DNA from 2 places in the Ruminococcus flavefaciens AE3010 genome. Region 2 is predicted to be linked to the other one. Evidence: riboswitches for the same ligand, from Rfam matches in the RefSeq annotation. Region 2 holds a riboswitch; the other holds the start of a gene.
What was found. Region 2 has a riboswitch for S-adenosylmethionine ahead of metK (methionine adenosyltransferase). Riboswitches for the same ligand answer to the same signal wherever they lie in the genome.
Positions count from the first base shown of each region.

Region 1: another riboswitch for S-adenosylmethionine. It lies ahead of N774_RS0110090 (hypothetical protein); the one in region 2 lies ahead of metK (methionine adenosyltransferase).

Region 1 is NZ_JAGT01000001.1:2,302,403-2,306,578, forward strand. Features, by position in the region: gene N774_RS0110080 (ABC transporter permease) at 1-1,590, shown strand, start outside; gene N774_RS0110085 (helix-turn-helix domain-containing protein) at 1,630-2,241, opposite strand; gene N774_RS0110090 (hypothetical protein) at 2,355-2,687, opposite strand; SAM riboswitch class I at 2,776-2,861, opposite strand; gene N774_RS19625 (McrB family protein) at 3,045-4,176, shown strand, end outside.
Region 2 is NZ_JAGT01000001.1:3,595,641-3,599,816, forward strand. Features, by position in the region: gene N774_RS0115820 (sensor histidine kinase) at 1-1,069, shown strand, start outside; SAM riboswitch class I at 1,497-1,599, shown strand; gene metK (methionine adenosyltransferase) at 1,666-2,850, shown strand; gene N774_RS19015 (helix-turn-helix domain-containing protein) at 2,899-3,225, opposite strand; gene N774_RS19535 (hypothetical protein) at 3,358-3,516, shown strand; gene N774_RS19540 (hypothetical protein) at 3,531-3,692, shown strand; gene N774_RS0115850 (hypothetical protein) at 3,779-4,063, shown strand; gene N774_RS0115855 (JAB domain-containing protein) at 4,099-4,176, opposite strand, start outside.

The DNA of each region.
Region 1 (4,176 bases), 1.3 Mb from region 2:
GATATGTCTAAGCATTACACCAACATCTACTCCGACAATATACTGGCTATACTGCTGGTGTTCATACTTATCCTCGCTGTCGTAGTACTTATCGTTGCCGGACACAGCATATCAACAGGCATAGAGCTCGACTATACAAATCTGGGCATATTAAAATCACAGGGCTTCAGCAGTTCAAGGATACGCCTGTCCATAATGCTCCAGTATCTCATAGCAGAGCTTGTGGGCAGCATTATCGGCGTACTTGCCGCACTGCCCCTCATAGGCGTGCTCACAGGTTTTTTTGACCCCATGTCAGGCTATATAACCGAGACCTCCGCCGACCTGAGCAAAACTCTGCTGTACCTCCTTGCTATTTTCGCAGTCAGCGTAGTATTCATACTCATCATCACTCACAAGGTCTGCCGTATCTCGCCTATCCGCGCTATTTCGGGCGGACGCAGGGAGATATACTTCGACAGCCGCCTTAAAGCTCCCATAAGCGCAAAATTTCTCTCATCGACACTGGCGCTCCGTCAGTTCACCTCCGCAAAGAGGAGATACATCGCTTCTGTTATCATTGCAGCGATACTGGTATTTTTCATGCTCATGGTGAACGCTCTCAGCACCGCAGCCAGCTCCAGAAAGGCTCTGAAAATGATGGGCGTGGGCTATGTCGACCTGTTCATTGACTTCAATGAGACAAAGTCCAGAGAGGAAATAGACAGGGTCATGGACACTGTAAAGGAAAACGGCGGCTTGCAGACAAGATACTTCTCTCACGGTGTTTACCTGTCACTGGACGGCGAAGAGATCTATTGCAGTATCGACCTTTATCCCGAGGATATATACGTCACAAAGGGCAGAGCTCCCAAATACGACAACGAGATAGTCATAACCGAAATAGCTGCCGACGAGTTTGATCTGAAGATAGGCGACAAGGTAGATATCGCCAAATACGACAAGCACTCGGAGTTCATTGTAAGCGGATTATATCCTTCCATGTCTGATACTGGTATGTCCATATCCATGAACGCTGACGGAGCCAAAAAGCTTGACGTAAAGCCCAGAATGGTGGGCGGAGCTGTTGAGCTTGCAGAGGGAGCAGACCCAGCCAAGATAAAGGCAGCTCTCGAAAAGGAGTACGGCGACGATATAAAGGTCACCATAGCCGACGAAAACGATGAAATGGAAATTTACGAAACGGCTATCCAAGCCATGAGGTTCATCATCTACTCGTTCTCGCTGTTCTTTGCTCTGGTGGCAGTTACCATGGTAAGCACCAAGGCTTTCACACAGGAAAAGACCGATATCGGCATATTCAAGGCGCAGGGCTTCACCACAGGAAAGCTGAGGCTGCAATTCGCGGTAAGGTTCCTTATCGTATCCGTACTGGGAGCTCTCCTCGGAACAGCTATGGGTATGCTATTAATCAACAAGCTGCTGTCAGTGATGCTGAAAGGCATCGGCATAACAAGCTTCTACGCAAGCTTCACACCAATGTCGGTGATCGTACCCGCAGCAGCAATATGCCTCTGCTTCTTCCTGTTTGCACTTTTTGCTTCACGGAAAATAAAAAAGGTGGGCATCAGACAGCTTATAACAGAATAAAAAAGCAGGCGGCGATGAATGATACATCGCCGCCTTTTGTCATTCTTTCTGTATGCCTGAAGTACGCCTGATATCCTGATAAAAGAGCCCGTGCTGAGTGCAGTACCACACCAGCCGTCCCGACTTATAAAATGGAAGCGTCACCTGTAGATTCCACTCGGGATACTGCTTGAACACCATTGCTGAGCTGTCGGTCACATAAGCCACAAAGGAGATATAGTGCTCCTTTTTCATTTCGTGGTCTGAGGATATGAACCACTCCCCGCCCAAGTCCTCGGTGCTGAGCATATCTGTGCCCTCAGCCTTTACAGGCTCCAGTGGGGCAAGCTTGTTCCCGCAGCAGGTCACAGCCGTCTCGGAGGTAGCTGTGATGATGTTGCCGCACTCCCTGCATACGTAAAATTTCAGCTTTTTCATATTGCCTTTCTCACTTTCATTTTTATCTATCCTGCCCGAAAGCAGTGTCTGCACATCTGTGCCGAATATTTCGGAAAGCTCAGACAGCAGCGATACATCGGGACAGCCGTTGCCGCACTCCCATTTTGATACTGCCTTGTCACTGACATTTAAACTTTCCGCCAGCTGCTTCTGGGTAAGTCCGCAGTTTAGCCTGAGCTGCTTTATGAGCGCTCCTGTTTTTACCTGATCCATAATATTCACCTCTCCGACTTCGGGTCTGTTCCATGTCTTAATTGTAGCTCACAGCCGCGGAAAAGTCAATCTACGCTCCGTAGAGAAAGGCAGGTCTGCGGTAGGCCTGAGAGTTACCGCGCTGAAAGAATCGCAGCCTTAAAATGTGACTCCCTGCATATATAGTCCTCATCGCCGCTGATATATTTAAGGAACTCCACTCTTTTGGGCAGCTCCTCAATGTCAGCCGAAAAAGACCTGTGCCACACAAACATGGGAAGATGTCCCATATCGCCGCTGCTGTGGACTGCCACAGCACAGCCGAAGACCCACTTCTCCGCGGGGAGCTCCCCGAAGCCGAAGCCCTCGGCGGCAGCCATAGACGCAAAGCGCTCCCATGTCTCCCTGCTGTCGATGTATACCCATACCTTTTCGTCGCTGCCGAGCATTTCTCTGATAGTACGCATAAATCATGCACTCCCTGTAAAAATATTCCAAAAGAGTACAAAAGCGACCCCATCGTAACGACAGGATCGCTGCATAAGCATTATTCACATCCCATCGTTCAAGCTTTAGCACCTTACATAATGCAGGTTGCTGTACGGTCAGCGGGCTTGTCCCTCGCGTACTCTTTATGGTACTTTTATCATAGCACAGTTTTCGGCTGCTGTCAAGTACTGTTTGCAGATTTCGGCATAAAAAGATTGAACAATAAAACCTGTTCTTATTTGTGAATGATGCGTAAAATTTTTAAATTCTGTTGACATTCATTTGGCGACGTGATACAATTACCATAGGATATTATTGGAAAGGTTGTCATAAATATGGAGAAAACTAAAATTATTGAAGAACTCAAACATAAAAATGACATACAACCTAATGAATTTGACGGAACATACAGCTCTGTCCGCGAAGCTGTGGAATGCTATGCAAAGCTGAAAAAGACCACCCTCATCGACTACAAGGATCTTGATCTGCTTTATTACCTGACGCTCGGCATCTGGTCGGGGGACAAGGATGAGCTGAAGCTCCGCATTCAGAACAGCCACCTGCTCCACATCGACAAGCATATGCTTTACACCACTATCGATAAGATATGGAGCAAGGGCGCAAGAATGCTGTTTACTCATGTGGCAAATAAGTATGAGAAGAATTTCCTTGTGAATCCTCTCTCCTTCAAGAGCGCTCTCATTGCCGAAAAGCCTGAGTCTATACAGTTCTTCTTCAAAATGTGCATAAACCTGTCGGGACTGGACAACGACACCAAGCTCCTTGATACTGCGCAGAAAATGCTCAACGCACAGATCAAGGATTCGGGAATGCCTGTGTTTGCTTTATCAAGGATACTTCACTGTCTTAAACCCAATACCTTTCCTATACTTGGCGAAAGCATCACCGATTCCCTCTGTTTCAGAGAGCTTGGCATCCCACTAAGAAAAATAGAAGATCTGTCGCAGTATATCCACAACTGCCGAAAGATACTTGAATTCCGCAATTCTCATTTCAAGTTCAAGAATATGAGAGTATTCGACATTATGTCATGGCAGCTCCTCGGCGAGCTGAAAGCTCCTGATGAAAAGGAAGAGGAGGAGCAGGCGGACAAGACTCTTGCGGATTATCAGTTCAGAAAAAAGGTCGCTCCCCTTAACCAGATCCTTTACGGACCTCCCGGAACAGGTAAGACCTATAACGTAGTAAAGTATGCGGTGGAGCTTATCGAGGGCAGAAAGATAGCTCCCGATGAAAAGTATTCCGTAATAAAGGCTATATACTCAAAATATACAGCTTCGGGTCAGATAAAGTTCACCACCTTCCACCAGTCCCTCAGCTATGAGGAATTCGTTGAGGGTATCCGTCCCGTCGTAGTTGACAGATACGGCAACGACACCAGTACAGCCCATGAGGATACTACTGTCATTTACCGTCCCTACAACGGCATTTTCAAGTCGCTGTGCG
Region 2 (4,176 bases):
AGACGAAGCTGACGACGGCATTATCAAATTAAAGATGAAGCACCCGAGAAGCGGGAGCGATATGCTGGTATATGGCTGTAAACTGGGCAGCATGTCCGAGCCTGACGGCTATTTGCTTATAAATGCGACTATCGTACCCGTAGAAGCTACCGTAATGATAATTAAGCGTCAGCTCATGACCATAACCGTGATACTTATTATACTTGCGTTTATAATTTCCCTTTACCTTGCAAAGAGGATATCCGCACCTATCGACAGGATAACAAAGTCTGCGGAGATACTGGCAAAGGGCGATTTCAACACCAAGTTCGACGGAAGAGGCTACCTTGAGGCTAAAAAGCTGGCGGATACCCTTACATATGCGGAAAAGGAGCTATCCAAGGTGGACACCATGCAGAGAGACCTTATCGCAAATGTGTCCCATGACCTGAGAACTCCGCTGACAATGCTGAAAGCCTATGCGGAAATGATACGGGACCTTTCGGGAGACAATCCAGTTAAGCGCAACGAGCACCTTGAAATTATCATCAGCGAGACCGACCGTCTGGCACTTCTTGTAAATGATATGCTTGATCTCTCAAAGCTGGAGAGCGGCAAGCAGAAGCTGAATCCTACGGAATTCGGTATAAGTGCTAAGCTCAGCGAGATAATGGACCGCTTCAAGGGACTGTCCGAGAAAAACGGCTACCAGATACATTTTACTCCCGACGAGGAGCGCACTGTGTACTGCGATTCCATTAAGATCGAGCAGGTCATCTACAACCTTATTAATAATGCCATAAACTACACTGGCAAGGACAAGCAGGTATTCGTCCGCCAGATCAACACCGACAGCGGCGTCATTGTTGAGGTGGAGGATACGGGCGACGGTATCGAGGAGGACAAGATCAAGCTTATCTTCGATAAGTATTACCGCTCCGAGAACCATAAGCGCGAGGTAGTGGGTACAGGTCTGGGTCTTTCTATCGTCAAGGCTGTGCTGAAAATGCACAACTATGACTACGGCGTGCGCAGTACACTTGGCAAGGGCTCGACGTTCTGGTTCAAGATAAGCGATGTGAAGAAATGATTTCCGTTCCTTTGAACCTGTCATAAGGTTGGATTCGACACAATATGTAATAACTGGGACTAATTCGGTTACAATTCTGTACGACAGGTATAAAACAGGTGGATTCAGAAAAGATGTATTGTGCAATACAAACTATGCTAACAGGTCTGATGTTGAAAATTTTCTATACTGCTGATTAAAGTTTTTCACACAAAATACATAAAAATATGCTATAATATAGTTGCTGAGGGAGAAGATCCCGAAGCTGATTTTCATGGTAGTTTAATGTTTACCCCAACATTAAATTATTAAATCCCCAATAATCCCTATATCATGGCAGATGAGCTTCCTTAAACGGAGGCTCATTTGTTTTGCGGAAAAAAATTTGTTGCATCAGGGAAATATCCTATTGACAAATTTCCGACAATAGTGTATAATAACTCACGTAACCTTATCAAGAGCGGCGGAGGTACAGGACCTGTGAAGCCGCAGCAACCCGAACGTAATGAGTCGAAGGTGCTAATTCCTGCGGTTTATCCGAAAGATGAGGACATTAGGTAACTATGACTTCTCTTCGGATGAGAAGTCATTTTTTATTTTTTCAGGAGGTCATTTTAATGAGTAAATGCTTTTTCACATCTGAATCAGTAACTGAGGGACATCCCGATAAGATCTGCGACCAGATCTCGGACGCTGTTCTCGACGCTATCCTTGAGCAGGATAAAATGGGCAGAGTTGCCTGCGAGACCTGCGTTACAACAGGTATGGTGCTCTGTATGGGCGAGATCACTACTTCGGCTGATATAGATATCCCCAAGATAGCACGTCAGGTCATCATCGACATCGGCTACGACAGAGCTAAGTACGGCTTTGACGGCCATACCTGCGCTATCCTTACTTCTATAGACGAGCAGTCTCCCGACATCGCTATGGGCGTTAACGAGGCTTTCGAGTACAGAGAAGAGAACGGCGAGTCCGACGGACTTTCCAACGGTGCAGGCGATCAGGGTATCATGTTCGGTTTTGCTTGTAATGAAACTCCTGAGCTCATGCCCCTTCCTATCTCACTTGCACACAAGCTCTCACTGAAGCTCACAGAGGTACGCAAGGACGGCACTCTCCGTTACCTCCGTCCCGACGGTAAGTCACAGGTAACAGTTGAGTACGACGACGGCAAGCCCGTAAGAGTTGACGCAGTTGTTGTTTCTTCACAGCACTCTGCTGATATCTCACTCAAGCAGCTCCGCAAGGACATTGAGGAGTACGTTATCAAGGCAGTTATCCCTGCTGACCTTATGGACAAGAACACAAAGATATTCATCAATCCTACAGGACGTTTCGTAGTAGGCGGACCTCAGGGCGACAGCGGTCTTACAGGACGTAAGATCATCGTTGATACATACGGCGGATATTCACGTCACGGCGGCGGAGCTTTCAGCGGTAAGGACCCGACAAAGGTCGACAGAAGTGCTGCTTATGCTTCACGTTATATCGCTAAGAACATCGTTGCAGCAGGTCTTGCTGACAAGTGCGAGGTTCAGCTCTCATACGCTATCGGCGTTGCAAAGCCTATCTCTATCCTTGTTGATACATTCGGCACTGGCAAGGTAGACGAGGAGAAGCTCTCAGAGGCTGTTGCAAAGGTATTCGACCTGCGTCCTACAGCTATCATCAATATGCTCGATCTCCGCAAGCCCCAGTACAGACAGCTTGCAGCTTACGGTCACATGGGTCGTGAGGATCTGGGCGTTGCATGGGAAAAGACAGACAGAGTTGACGCTCTCATGGCTGCCCTCAAGTAATCAGATATAAATATTGCCCGAAGTCGGCTGACTTCGGGCTTTTTTGTTTTATTTAGAAATTTTCAGCATTTCCACTCTTTCCAGCACACGTCCCTGTGCTATGCTGTCGAGCTTGCGGAAACCGTTTATGAGCTGAGTTTCGTTCTCCGTGAGGGCTGAGCGTGTAAGTCCGCGCTTGTCGTCGGTGAGTCCTGCGATGTAGTCTAATGACACATTATAGAGTTTTGCAATGTTTATGGCTATGTGAAGCGGTATCTCGCTTTCGCCGCATTCGTAGCGCCTGTACTGTGTAAGGTGTAGAAAAAGCTTTTCGGCAGCCTGTTTCTGCGTCATATCAGCGTCCTCGCGCAGGTCGCGGACTCTTCCGTAATTCATTTTATCAACTCCCAAATTTGTGTTATGATAATTTTATCATATAGCACAATTTTGTGTTGACAATTGTGAAAATATGTGTTATAATATGAGTATAAAAACACGAATTAGTGCTTTTAAAAGGAGCGTGGCGTTATGAAAGAATCTATGAAATTTCTTGTTTTGATCTTTGTTTTGTTTTATTTTGTAGCACCGGATCCTGTGCCCGGTCCAATTGATGATGCTATTATAGCGATAATTGGACTTACTTTGAGGGCAAAACTTACTGATAATTCAAATCTGCCTAAAGAATAAATGGAGGTGATAAAATGGCATTCAGAAAAACCCGAAGTGATTGTACAGTGGGGACGTTTGAAAAGAAACATGGTTTGCCTGCTGGAACTATTCGTAATAAAAACGGACGTGATACAAGAGCTGATAAGCTTATTGGAACTATTAGAAAAGAAAATAAGAAAAACAAAGGCAAATAGTAAACGTGAGGGGATAGTATGTCGTTTATCGGAAAACTGCATGAGATAGCTTTTTATGCGCTATTAACTGTTATATGAAAGGTACTATGTCAGCAAGAATTCTTTTCTGGACAGCTGTAATATTTCTTGTAATTGCTATTATATCAGCATTTTCAACAAAGTATTCAGATGAAGGAATAGGAATATCTTTTATGTCAGATAACATATTTGTTATAATGTTTGCGCATATTGCTGAAGAAATACTTGGTATTATTTTTACGCCTTTTTGTTTTTTAAGAGATTTGTTTACTAAGGAATTAACTTTTATAAATGTTATTGATTATCTAACATTTACAATTGAGGTTATAATTGCAGTTGTATGTTTGGTTTAGTAATCCGCCGCCTGTCCCAGACAGGCGGCTTTTCGCTATTTCCCGCACTTATATCCCTTAACGCCGTCGGGAGCCATTTCGGGCAGAAGCCCGCTCTCACGCATGGAGAACGC